Regions from separate parts of the Blautia sp. HA8986 genome, predicted to be linked through region 1. Evidence: riboswitches for the same ligand, from Rfam matches in the RefSeq annotation. Region 1 holds a riboswitch; the other holds the start of a gene.
What was found. Region 1 has a riboswitch for ZMP and ZTP ahead of AC04Q4_RS16530 (formate--tetrahydrofolate ligase). Riboswitches for the same ligand answer to the same signal wherever they lie in the genome.
Positions count from the first base shown of each region.

Region 2: another riboswitch for ZMP and ZTP. It lies ahead of AC04Q4_RS06775 (IMP cyclohydrolase); the one in region 1 lies ahead of AC04Q4_RS16530 (formate--tetrahydrofolate ligase).

Region 1 covers NZ_JBWLUQ010000003.1:384,521-391,250, reverse strand. Annotated here, with positions in the region: gene AC04Q4_RS16530 (formate--tetrahydrofolate ligase) at 40-1,725, opposite strand; ZMP/ZTP riboswitch at 1,799-1,880, opposite strand; gene AC04Q4_RS16525 (4Fe-4S binding protein) at 2,060-2,914, opposite strand; gene AC04Q4_RS16520 (CD1871A family CXXC motif-containing protein) at 2,922-3,074, opposite strand; gene AC04Q4_RS16515 (redoxin domain-containing protein) at 3,102-4,250, opposite strand; gene AC04Q4_RS16510 (response regulator) at 4,456-5,133, shown strand; gene AC04Q4_RS16505 (ATP-binding protein) at 5,130-6,296, shown strand; gene AC04Q4_RS16500 (AAA family ATPase) at 6,319-6,730, opposite strand, start outside.
Region 2 covers NZ_JBWLUQ010000001.1:1,444,461-1,451,190, forward strand. Annotated here, with positions in the region: gene AC04Q4_RS06770 (phosphoribosylaminoimidazolecarboxamide formyltransferase) at 1-990, opposite strand, end outside; gene AC04Q4_RS06775 (IMP cyclohydrolase) at 1,052-1,765, opposite strand; ZMP/ZTP riboswitch at 1,853-1,935, opposite strand; gene AC04Q4_RS06780 (peptidoglycan recognition protein family protein) at 2,002-2,862, opposite strand; gene guaB (IMP dehydrogenase) at 2,855-4,309, opposite strand; gene AC04Q4_RS06790 (DUF6106 family protein) at 4,377-4,880, opposite strand; gene groL (chaperonin GroEL) at 4,996-6,615, opposite strand; gene groES (co-chaperone GroES) at 6,663-6,730, opposite strand, start outside.

The sequences.
Region 1 (6,730 bases):
ACCGCTTTCTATCTGAATTCCCCTCAAAAAATCTTTATATTAGAACAGTCCTGTGATCTTACCGCTCTCGTCTACGTCGATCTTAGTTGCTGCCGGTACTTTCGGGAGTCCTGGCATGGTCATGATCTCACCTGTCAGTGCAACAATAAAGCCTGCACCTGCGGAAATCTTAAGATTTCTTACTGTTACCTCGAAATCTGTCGGAGCACCAAGCTTTGTCTGGTCATCTGTTAAGCTGTACTGGGTCTTAGCTACACAGATCGGGCAGTTGCCAAATCCAAGTGCCTCCAGCTGTTTCGCCTGCTTCTGGGCATTTGCTGTAAGAACCACTTTCTTTCCACCGTAAACCTTCTGTACAATCTGGTTCAGCTTATCCTCGATGGAGCCTTCCAGTTCATAAGCATATGTGAAGTCATTCGGCTCTTCAACAAGACGGATTACTTCCTCAGCGAGCTTGATTCCGCCTTCGCCACCTTTTGCCCATACCTCGGAAAGTGCTACGTTTACGCCAAGCTCCTTGCATTTTGCTTCCACAAAATCAAGCTCTGCCTTGGTATCGGTCGGGAATGCGTTAATAGCTACCACACATGGAAGCTTGTATACATTTTTGATATTGCTTACATGCTTCAGAAGGTTCGGGATACCTTTTTCAAGAGCCTCAAGGTTTTCATTGTTCAGGTCAGCCTTTGCAACGCCACCGTTGTATTTCAGGGCACGTACGGTTGCTACGATAACAACTGCACTTGGTGTAAGCCCTGCCATACGGCACTTGATATCCAGGAATTTCTCTGCTCCAAGGTCTGCACCGAAGCCAGCCTCTGTGATCGCATAATCAGCAAGCTTCATAGCCATCTTTGTAGCAGTTACGGAGTTACATCCGTGAGCGATGTTTGCGAATGGTCCGCCGTGAACGATCGCCGGAACATGCTCCAGTGTCTGAACAAGGTTTGGTTTCAGAGCGTCCTTCAAAAGTGCTGTCATAGCACCCTCTGCGTGAAGGTCTCCTGCTGTTACTGGTTTCTGCTCAGCAACCTTGCCATAAGTGTATCCGATGATGATTCTGGAAAGTCTCTCTTTCAGATCTTTGATATCACTTGCCAGACAGAGAACTGCCATGATCTCAGATGCTACAGTGATGTCATATCCGTCTTCACGCGGCATACCGTTTGTTCTTCCGCCAAGTCCGTCTACTACATTACGAAGCTGACGGTCGTTCATATCCACGCAACGTCTCCATGTGATCTTTCTCGGGTCGATATTCAGCTCATTACCCTGGAAGATATGGTTGTCGATCATTGCTGCAAGAAGGTTGTTTGCCGCACCGATTGCATGAAAATCACCGGTAAAATGAAGGTTGATATCCTCCATCGGAACTACCTGTGCATAGCCGCCGCCTGCCGCACCACCTTTGACACCGAATACCGGTCCAAGGGATGGCTCACGAAGAGCTACCATAACATTTTTTCCAAGTCTCTGCATTCCATCTGCAAGACCTACCGTTGTAGTTGTTTTTCCTTCCCCGGCCGGTGTCGGGTTGATAGCTGTCACAAGAATCAGTTTGCCGTCTTTTTTGTCTGTTTCTTTCAGGAGATTATAGTCGATCTTTGCTTTGTATTTACCATACTGCTCCAGATATTTGTCATCAATACCTGCTTTCTCTGCAATCTTGGTAATTGGCTCCATTGTGCACTCCTGTGCAATCTCGATGTCACTTTTAAATCCCATAATGTTCTCCTTTCTCCGCTGCAACCGTCTGCATCTTTTATCCCATAAAAAAGAGCAGTATCTGAATTTTTTCAAATACTGCCCAGACGGTCGACTCATCGAATCTCCGGCTCCCTCGTGGTTATCCCACAACTCCGTCAGTCACCGAAGACTTTATTAATTTGATGATTGAATATTAACATATTTATTAGTACTTGTCAAGAAATTATCAAATTATTTTTTTCACTTTTAAAGTGAACTGAGTCTAATTTTCTGAATCATTTCAGTTTTCCGTACTATTCATCAGATACTGAATGTTATAAGGAAAATTCTATTTTTCGTCAATTAACGTAAATCAGGTCTGATTTTTGCCTGCAAACCCACACCGGATCGCCTGTGTCGGACATATCTTTTTACATCTTCCACATCGGATGCATTCTGTACTGTTTGGATTTTCCGTCGGATCGACCTCCATCTGGCAGATATTTCTGCATTTTCCGCAGTGAACACATTTTTCTTTATCTACTCTGTAACGAAAAACGGAAACTTTATTAAATACCGAATAAAAAGCTCCCAACGGGCAGATATACTTACAGAATGGCCGGTATATCATAATTGATAAGATAATGGTGATCACCAGGATTGTATTTTTCCACATGTACAGCCAGCCTACTGCACTTCGCATGGATTTGTTCAGCAGCACCAGAGGGATACCTCCCTCCAGCGTTCCTGCCGGGCAGATCAGCTTGCAGAAATACGGTGCTCCTTGCCCCATGATATCTACTACAAACATAGGAAGTATGATCACAAATACAAGAAAGATCACATATTTCAGTTTTCGCAGAAGCTTATCTCCCCGAAATGTCCGAATCTTCTTTGGAAAAGGAATCTTGTTCAACAGATCCTGGATCAGTCCAAAGGGGCAGAGAAATCCACACACCAGTCTTCCAAGCAACGCTCCCACAAAGATCAGAAATCCAGCTACATAATATGCCATTTTGAAGTTCCAGCTTCCGATCACAGCCTGAAGAGACCCAATGGGGCAGGCCCCTCTTGCCCCGGGGCAGGAATAGCAGTTCAGCCCCGGAACACATACATTTTTCAGTTTTCCGGTGTAGATCTTGCCAGTTATAAACCCTGATATGTGACTATTTGTAAGGGCCGCCCACAATGCCTGGATCCCATGCCGCGGCCATTCATTTATTTTCATCTTCTTATTATCCAATGCCTATACACTCCATACAGATGTTGATCGCTTTTGTAAAAACTACAGATACCTCGCCCCTGCAGATTCCCAGTATCATCAGTAAAATCCCCAAAAACGCCAGAGCTGGTCCGATCCACCTGGATTCTGTTATTTTTCGAATCATTTTTCCACTCTCCGTAATGATCATGTTTTACTTAGAAACGTTTTTAAGCTCTTTTTCCACAATTTCCTTCCATTCGTCCAGTGTATGGCTTCCTGTATAGGTATCGCCTACAATGTTTCCATCTTTGTCAACAAAAAATGTTTCAGGAAATGCGGAAATCCCCTGCAGACGACCGTTCATCATAGTGGTATCCGGTGTCAGGAACGGATATTCTGCTTTTGTTTTTTCCTGAAGAATGCCTGCTTTCTTTACAGCCTCCTCGTCCTGATTTCCCTTTTCATCTGTAGTATCAAGCACTACGCCTGCTACTCCGACGCCTTTATCTTTCATTTCTTTATAGAGCTCCTGAAGTTCCGGAATCTCTTTTACACATGGTGAGCACCAGGTTGTAAAAACATTTACCAACGTCAGGTCATAGTCACTGAATACTTTTTCTGTATATGTTTTTCCATCTATTCCTGTTGTTTCAAATTTTCCTACAGATTTTACATCCTCCGGGTTGCTGCTGGTATCCTGTGGCTGGTCAAACACGGAAATATTCTGATATGGTGCCATTTCCGTAATATCGGTTTTGATCTTTTCCAGTTCCTTTGTCAGCTTTTCATCTGCATCTTTGTTTGTGCTCAGATAATATTTGTATTTCCCGTCACTGCTGCTTCCAAGCTCTTTATGCTCTGTACAGCCGGTGATCTCATCCAGCTTTTTCTGTGAAGCTTCGTCATAAACGCCAATTGTACCGATTCTGTCCAGACCTGCCACCCAGTCGTCATATCCTGTTCCCATCTTCTGTATTTCGGCATTTTTCTGTTCCTCTGTCATTTTGCTCCAGCTTACATAGGCATATGTCACTGCATTGGTCTGATTCTCAAAATCTTCCGTGGTAAGCATTGCAATGCTCTGGTCCTTGATCTGCTTTAACAGCTCCTTCGAAAGTGAAAGCTTCAGTCCCAGAAACGGATATTCATAAGAATCCTGTGCCTTGCAGGTTACGTCGGAAGGCTTAAATGTACCTGCTACCAGATCTGATGAAACTGCCTCTCCATCCATCATCATTGCCGCTCCGGGATCTGCTGTTTCCGTACTTTCCGCCGCTGTTACCGGCACACTTCCTAATGCAGATATTCCTAATACCGCTGCTGCCATAAGTGCTGTTATTTTCTGTGTTCTGAATTTCATTGTTTATATTCTCCCTTCTGATATCACCGGCCCATATCCGGAACCGACGTATATTTTATATGTAAATCTTGCTCTCTGTAGCCTTACTATATCATCCCCTGTATAAAATCTCTGTTAAGAAACAAAAAAATTTACAGGAATTTTATGCTATACATGATATTATAGATAACAAAGCAAAATCAACTGTTTTTTAGGAGGATTTACTATGCATATATTGATAATTGAAGATGAAAAGCAGCTCTGCCAGTCTATTGCGGAGGGACTTCGCATGGATGGCTATGAAGCGGACACATGTTTTGACGGGGATGAAGGACTGGAATTATGTCTGGTGGAAAATTATGATCTCATCCTTCTTGATCTGAATCTTCCAGGCGTTGATGGTCTGGAAATCCTGCGCCAGTTTCGGGAATCCGATACTTCCACTCCCGTTTTGATCCTCTCTGCCAGAGGACAGATCCAGGACAAGGTTGAAGGGCTTGATCTCGGTGCCAATGACTATCTCACAAAGCCTTTTCATTTTGAAGAGCTGGAGGCACGGATCCGAAGTCTGACACGAAGAAAATTCATCCAGCAGGATGTGTGTCTGCAATGCGGACGTATCAGCTTTGATACCCGTACAAGAAAGACCAGTATCGATGGACTCCCCCTTTCTCTGACCCGAAAGGAAAGTTCTCTTCTGGAATATTTCCTTCTTCATCAGAACCGTATCATAAGTCCGGAAGAAATGATCGAGCATATCTGGGACGGAAGCGTCAACAGTCTCAGCAATTCCATTCGTGTCCACATTTCTTCTCTTCGAAAAAAGCTGCGCACTGCTCTCGGCTTTGATCCGATACAGAATAAGATCGGCCAGGGTTACATTTTAACGGAGGATATGCAATGAAAAAAATAACTAGAAAGCTTTCTCTTCAATGGCGTCTGACACTGATCACCGCGCTGCTTATGACAGTCACCTGCATTCTGATGTATTTTTTTATCAGCCAGTCTGCAGTTGCCGGAATGGAGGATCTGGGAGATTACATGATACGGATCGATAACACAGATTCTGCTCCCATCACCTTTAATATGAATCCCTCCGTCTTATTTCCGGAGCTTTCCGATCAGCTGCAGTTAACCAAAAAACTGTTTCTCACCAAAGGCCTCATGGTAACAGGGATCATCATCCTTCTCAGCAGTATCTGCACTTATTTTATCAGCCGTCAGGCATTACTTCCCCTGCGCAGACTCAGCCAGGAGGTGAACAAAATAGAGGTCCAGAACCTTTCAGAGGCTCTTGAAGTTCCTGCTACCAATGACGAGATTTCCCGCCTGACAATTTCATTTAACAAAATGCTCGCACGCCTGGATGAGGCCTTTACTGCCCAGAAGCAGTTTTCTGCCAATGCAGCCCATGAGCTGAGGACTCCTCTTGCCGTTATCCAGACAAATCTGGAGGTTTTTGCCCGCAGGGAAGCACCTGCTTTACAAGATTATCAGGAGATTTTTTCCATGCTCCAGGAACAGACCGGGCGACTTTCCCATCTGGCTGAAATCCTCCTGGATATGACCGGCGTACAGACTGTTGAACGTTCCGAAAGGATCTCTCTGGCAGCACTGACTGATGAGGTTTTCTGCGACCTGGCTTCTGTAGCGGAACAGAAGGATGTTGAACTGATCCAGAAGGAGGGAGACTGCATTATTACCGGAAGTTACCTGCTGCTGTATCGTGCTGTGTACAATCTTGTGGAAAATGCGATCAAATACAATCACTCCGGTGGAAAAGTAACCGTAAATATCCATCTTTCCGAAGAAATAACAGATACATCCACGTCTGTCAATTATGTCTTTCTTGAAGTCTCCGATACCGGAATCGGCATTCCTCCCGAATATCAGGAAAAAATCTTCACCCCGTTTTTCCGTGTGGACAAATCAAGAAGCCGCGCTATGGGAGGTGCCGGCCTGGGGCTTGCACTTGTCAGTGAAATTGTCAGACAGCATAACGGACAGGTAAAAGTACTAGAAAGCAGCAAAAAAGGCAGCATAATTGCAATTATGTTGCCAGTCTGAACATGTTTGTATTACATTTACTTTATATGCTCATGAACGCAATCGCTTTGCGATCTGCGTTCAAATCCGAGTATATTTTTTCAACAATACTGTCTGTATCCATTTCGCAGGTAATAGCCTGTTCCCTGAGAGCTGAAGAAAAATCTTTTTCTCTCCACCATCTGCGCATATCTTTTTCACCAAATTCTCTGTTTCTTGTATTATGCCGTCTCACGGTTTCTTCAAACGACAGATCAAAATAATATGCGTATACATTTGAACCATATAATTCATTTGCCAGTTCAAACAACGAACGATACCATTCATCATACATGATCCCTTCCAGGATAGAAAATTCACTGTGTTCCCTTCCGTATCGTAAAAGTTCTGCCATAAGCGGCAAAGCCTTTGTATCTATGCCATCATCAACCCACAGCATATTTCTTCTGACCTCA
Region 2 (6,730 bases), on a different contig from region 1:
CAGCCATGCTCTCTTCTCTTCCTTTGTAAATACTTCCGGCTTCTCTGTGAAAGTTTTATCCCATGCACCGTCAGCCAGAACATCCATATACTCCTCACCGATATAAACATCAATGGCATTGTCTCTCTCTGCACGTGTGATCGTATCTTTAAATGGAAGATTCAGAACCTTCGGGCACTGGCGGAGGTACCAGTTATCTGCTTTCTGACCGGCAAGACGTGTACAGTGAACACGGGACTGCTGTCCTGCACCAACACCGATCGCCTGTCCGTCTTTTACAAAGCATACAGAATTGGACTGTGTATATTTCAGAACGATCAGGGAAACTTTAAGGTCTCTTTTAGCTTCCTCGGTAAGTTCTTTATTCTCCGTAACAATATTGGAGATCAGCTCATCATCAATAGCAAGTTCCTGACGGCCCTGCTCAAAAGTAACACCAAATACCTGTTTGTGTTCCAGCGGTTCCGGAACATAATTCTCATCAATCTGGATCACATTGTAGTTGCCCTTTTTCTTCTGTTTCAGGATCTCAAGCGCTTCCTCTGTATATCCCGGTGCAATAACTCCGTCAGAAACCTCTCTCTTGATCAGCATTGCTGTATCCTTGTCACATACATCAGAAAGGGAAATAAAATCACCGAAGGATGACATACGGTCTGCACCTCTCGCTCTTGCATAAGCACATGCAAGCGGTGAAAAATTCTTCCAGTCCATATCATCTACCCAGTAAATCTTGGCCAGTGTCTCATTCAGTGGAAGTCCGATGGACGCACCTGCAGGAGATACATGCTTGAAAGAAGTTGCTGCAGGAAGTCCGGTTGCTTTCTTAAGATCACGCACAAGCTGCCAGCCATTAAAAGCATCCAGGAAATTGATGTATCCAGGTCTTCCGGAAAGTACCTGGATAGGAAGTTCACTTCCGTCTGCCATGTAAATCTTAGATGGTTTCTGATTCGGGTTGCATCCATATTTTAACTGTAATTCTTTCATGAAAAAAATCCTCCGTTCTGTGTGATACTGATAATTTCATCGCAGCTGTATACTCAGCTTGTTATTTATTCTTATTCACGATCCTTGACTCATATTTTCCGGTTTCAATGTCAATGAAACGAACAAAGAGAGAAACTTTATTATCCTGATTCAGGCTCTCCCAGAGAAGGTTTGTAAAGTCATCAATATCATTCGGGATTTCTACAGGCTTCGGCTCTCCCTCAAAACTCGGAAGTGGATTTCCATCGCATTTATAAGTATGGATAAAACGTCCCTGTCCTGCAGCTGCATTCTCATAGGCGAATGTATAACGAAGACAGGAATCCGGATTACCGTTATTGCTCTTTAAAATAGACATTGCATAGTTGAATCTGCCATTCTCTACGTGCAGAACACCGGAAATACGAGGTGTATAGTTCGGTGCGTCTGGCTCAAATTCTCTGGTTCGGAGGGACTGCTCAAAAGTAAGCTGTCTGTCCATTCCCTCATAAATGGTATCTGTCTGGTCGCCGTTTGTTACGATCGTCTTGTTTCCAAGGACACGTACCGGTGCGTAGATGATAAGGCTCGGGTCTGTAAGCTTGGACGGATCAAATGCCTGTGTGCGGATTCCCTCTCCATCCTCAACAAAAATACGATTTCTGCTGTTCTCGCTTCTTCCCATGATAAAATATGCAGTAACAGCATGCTTTCCGTCTGCGGAACGTCCGATCACGATTCCTCTTCCTGGGTAGGAATTTTCTTTCAGTTCTTTTTCAAGTGAAAATGTAGTCATTTTTCACAGTCCTCCTTATCTAATATACGGCCCGGGGATCATTCCAGGTATCAGCAGGTAACAAAAAACCGCCTGGACACCCCATTAACAGGCTGCCCAGGCGGTCGGCTTCTTAAATACACTGCACTCCCTGTAGGTAATCCTACTCTCCGCCAGTCATGCAGCTTCTGTTGTTATACTACAATACTTCTTCTGAATTTTCAAGTCCTAATTTTCTGAAATTGTTTTCAATTTTTTTATTTTCCCTGCAATTCATAATCCGTCTGGATCTGTGCTGCAATGTCAGACTTCATCCGGAACCATGCATCCGGGTTTTCCACATAATATTTGGGACAGTCTTTTCCTGTAACATCGTAATGCCGAATCACCTGATCCGTATCCAGCCCAAAACGGGTACAGAGCCACGCCGTCAGCTTCACTGCCGAACTATATGTTGCATCATTAAACTGTCCCGTCTCATCCGGATGGCAGCATTCAATGGATATGGTATCCACATTTCTGGCATTAGTAGCATAGGACATTTCTGAAGTAGGAATACACTGCACCACTTCCCCATCCAGTCCTACCACAAAATGACTGCTGACTTTATTATCCTGCGTTGTGGCAAGATTCTCAAAATAATTCCGGTTGGATATAGCTGTTGAACCTGGATTCGCTGTATAGTGAATCGCTATATAATTCACCTGTTCAATAGGAATCTGAGGCCTGGAATAAGAATTTGGCGTAAGAAGTTCCACATCAATATACGGAGCACCTTCTGCCTGCCATTGTTCCTGCCCACCGCCCTCACTGCTTTGCTGTGACCAGCTCTGTTGATCTATTTCAAGTCCGCTCTGCTCTATCCTCATCTCAAAAAATCCATATCCAAGGGCACACACAGCCAGTACAACGATCACAATTACCACTGCCAGCACAATATGTTTTAAAATATTCTGCGGTTTCTTTTTTCGGGAAGATTTTTTTCTTCTGCCAGCTCTGTCCGATATTCCAGAAATATTTTTTCCTGAAGAAGTTCCCTTTACGGAAACAGGCCGTCCATTATGGGACGGCCTGGGTGACTTCTTAACTGTCTTGCCTGCTTTTCCTTTATTATTCATCTACACTGTAGTTTGGAGCCTCTTTTGTGATGTGGATATCATGTGGATGTGACTCCTTAAGGGATGCAGCGGAAATCTTGATGAATCTGCCTGTTGTCTTAAGCTTCTCAATATTCTCTGCTCCGCAGTAGCCCATACCGGATCTTAAACCGCCGATCAGCTGGAATACAGTATCCTCAACATGTCCCTTATATGCAACTCGTCCCTCAACACCTTCCGGAACAAGCTTCTTGGCATTTTCCTGGAAATAACGATCCTTGCTGCCGTTCTCCATAGCGGCAATAGATCCCATTCCACGATATACTTTATATTTTCTTCCCTGATAGAGTTCGAATGTTCCCGGACTCTCATCGCATCCTGCGAACATACTTCCCATCATGCAGACATTGGCGCCAGCTGCAATAGCCTTGGTAATATCTCCGGAATACTTGATACCGCCATCTGCGATGATCGGAATTCCGTAACGGTCTGCAACTTCATAGCAATCCATAACTGCTGTTACCTGTGGAACACCGATACCTGCAACAACACGTGTTGTACAGATAGATCCAGGTCCGATACCAACCTTAACTGCGTCTACACCAGCCTCGATCAGAGCCTTGGTAGCTGCACCTGTTGCAACATTACCTGCAATAACCTGAAGTTCCGGATATGCAGCCTTGATCTCGCGGACTGCTTTTAAGATATTCTCGGAATGACCATGTGCGGAATCGATAACGATAACATCCACGTTAGCCTTAACAAGTGCATCCACACGTGCAAGTACATTAGCTGTGATACCAACTGCTGCGCCACAGAGAAGACGTCCCTGTGCATCCTTAGCTGCCAGAGGATATTTAATCTGTTTCTCGATATCCTTGATGGTAATGAGTCCCTTTAAATTAAAGTCATCATCTACAATGGGTAATTTCTCCTTACGAGATTTCGCGAGAATCTTCTTGGCATCCTCAAGTGTGATTCCTTCCTTGGCTGTGATCAGTCCCTCAGAAGTCATGCACTCCTTGATCTTTCTGCTGAAGTCTGTCTCAAACTTAAGATCACGGTTTGTGATGATGCCTACAAGCTTTCTGCCTTCTGTGATCGGAACACCGGAAATACGGTATTTCGCCATCAGATCATTGGCATCTTTCAGTGTATGTTCTGCTGAAAGATAAAATGGATCTGTAATAACACCGTTCTCAGAACGTTTAACCTTATCAACCTCTTCTGCCTGTGCCTCGATGGACATGTTCTTATGAATGATACCGATACCACCCTGTCTAGCCATGGCGATAGCCATTCTGTGCTCTGTAACTGTGTCCATACCCGCACTCATCATGGGGATATTCAGCTTTACTTTCTTGGTTAAATACGTTGAAACATCTACCTGATTCGGAATTACTTTAGAATAAGCCGGAACCAGCAGGACGTCATCAAACGTAATGCCATCACCAATAATAGTACCCATTGCATTTCCTCCCTTTTGTAAGATATTTTAAATTTGTGAACTAGTGTAACAAAAAACAAGTTTCATGTCAATCCAAAAAAACTTTACTTGGTGCAGAATTTTTCATGGTGTTTGCAAGGGCATCATCCAGTTCCAGGATCACTTTACAGGTTTCACCGCCATCTCTGGTAATCATTGCATAGCGTTTATGATCCTCAATGCCGGAAGAAAAATCCATTGTTTTCATCTTCTGATTACCATTGTAATAGTCCATTCTGTGGGAATTAAGAGGAGCTACAATATCTGCTTCCGCAAGCTGGAGAGATTTCACTCTTTTTCTCTTGGACTTTGACATGATCATATCGATATCCAGTTCACCGTTAACAAACAGATACTCGTATTCCAGATCTGTTTTCGGTATCACAAAATAGCATGCAACGCCAAGAGCGATAGCCGGAACCAGAAGAAGACCATTGAGAATAAGCCCCCCAAGGACCATGATCACAGTCAGGGCTATGAGGCCATACTTTACAACAAGATCCTTCCCTGTCTGTTTCTTCTTTACCAGAAGTTCTGAATATAAGTCACTCATTTGCTTCTTCCTTTCGTAATTTACTGATTTTTTTAAATTATAACATAAAAAGAGAGCCGCGTCCATGACGCAGGCCCTCTTATTTTGTGAATATTTTCACCTGCTTAGCTGATTATTACATCATTCCCATTCCCGGGTTTGCTGCCGGAGCAGGAGTATCTTCTTTGATCGTGGAAACTACAGCCTCTGTTGTAAGGAGTGTAGATGCAACGCTTGTTGCGTTCTGAAGAGCACTTCTTGTAACTTTGGCCGGATCAAGGATTCCGTTCTCAACCATGTTTACATATTTTTCATTCAGGGCATCGAAACCTGTACCAACCTCAGACTCTCTTACTTTGTTGATGATAACAGCGCCTTCCAGTCCTGCATTTGCAGCGATATGGAACAGCGGAGCCTCAAGAGCTTTCAGGATTACGTAAGCACCTGTCTTCTCATCTCCCTCAAGTGTTGCTGCAAGTTTTGCAACTTCTTTAGAAGCATGGATGTAAGCAGATCCACCTCCTGCGATGATACCTTCCTCGACAGCTGCTTTTGTTGCTGCAAGAGCATCCTCAAGACGAAGTTTTGCTTCTTTCATCTCTGTCTCAGTAGCAGCACCAACACGGATAACAGCTACGCCGCCAGCCAGTTTTGCAAGTCTCTCCTGAAGTTTCTCTTTATCGAACTCGGATTTTGTCTCCTCGATCTGTGCACGGATCTGCGCAACACGTTTTGCGATAGCGTCTTTGTCTCCAAGACCATCAACGATAACTGTGTTCTCTTTTGCAACTTTAACGGATTTAGCACGTCCAAGCTGCTCCATCTTAGCTTCCTTCAGGTCAAGACCAAGCTCATCGGAGATTACCTGACCACCTGTAAGGATTGCGATATCCTGAAGCATTTCTTTTCTTCTGTCGCCATATCCAGGAGCTTTGACAGCTACTACCTGGAATGTTCCTCTCAGTTTGTTTACGATCAGAGTTGTAAGAGCCTCGCCCTCAACATCCTCAGCGATGATAAGGAGTTTCGCACCAGCCTGAACAACCTGCTCAAGAAGCGGAAGGATCTCCTGGATGTTGCTGATTTTCTTATCTGTGATCAGGATGTACGGATCATCAAGAGTTGCCTCCATCTTCTCCATATCTGTTGACATGTATGCGGAAATGTATCCACGGTCAAACTGCATTCCTTCTACAAGATCAAGCTCTGTATGCATGGTCTTGGACTCCTCAACAGTGATAACACCGTCTTTGGAAACTTTCTCCATAGCGTCTGCAACAAGCTGTCCTACCTGCTCGTCACTTGCAGAGATTGCCGCTACATTAGCGATCTGTTCTTTGCCGTTGATCGTCTGGCTCATATTTTTGATTGCTTCTACTGCAACATCTGTTGCTTTCTTCATTCCTTTTCTGAGGATGATCGGGTTGGCACCTGCTGCCAGGTTTTTCATTCCCTCATGTACCATTGCCTGAGCAAGTACAGTAGCTGTTGTTGTACCATCACCTGCTACATCGTTAGTCTTGGATGCAACTTCTTTGATGATCTGAGCACCCATGTTCTCAAATCCATCCTCAAGCTCGATCTCTTTTGCAATGGAAACACCATCGTTAGTGATAAGCGGAGCACCGAAAGATTTATCAAGTACTACATTTCTTCCTTTCGGTCCAAGTGTTACTCTTACTGTATCTGCAAGTTTATTTACGCCAGCTTCCAGTGCTGCTCTGGCTTCTGCGCCATATTTAATCTCTTTTGCCATGATATAATGACCTCCTGTTTATATTGATATACGATAAGATGTTTATATTATTTAATAACTGCCAGGATATCTTCCTGTTTTACAATGATATAATCAGTTCCGTCCATCTTAACTT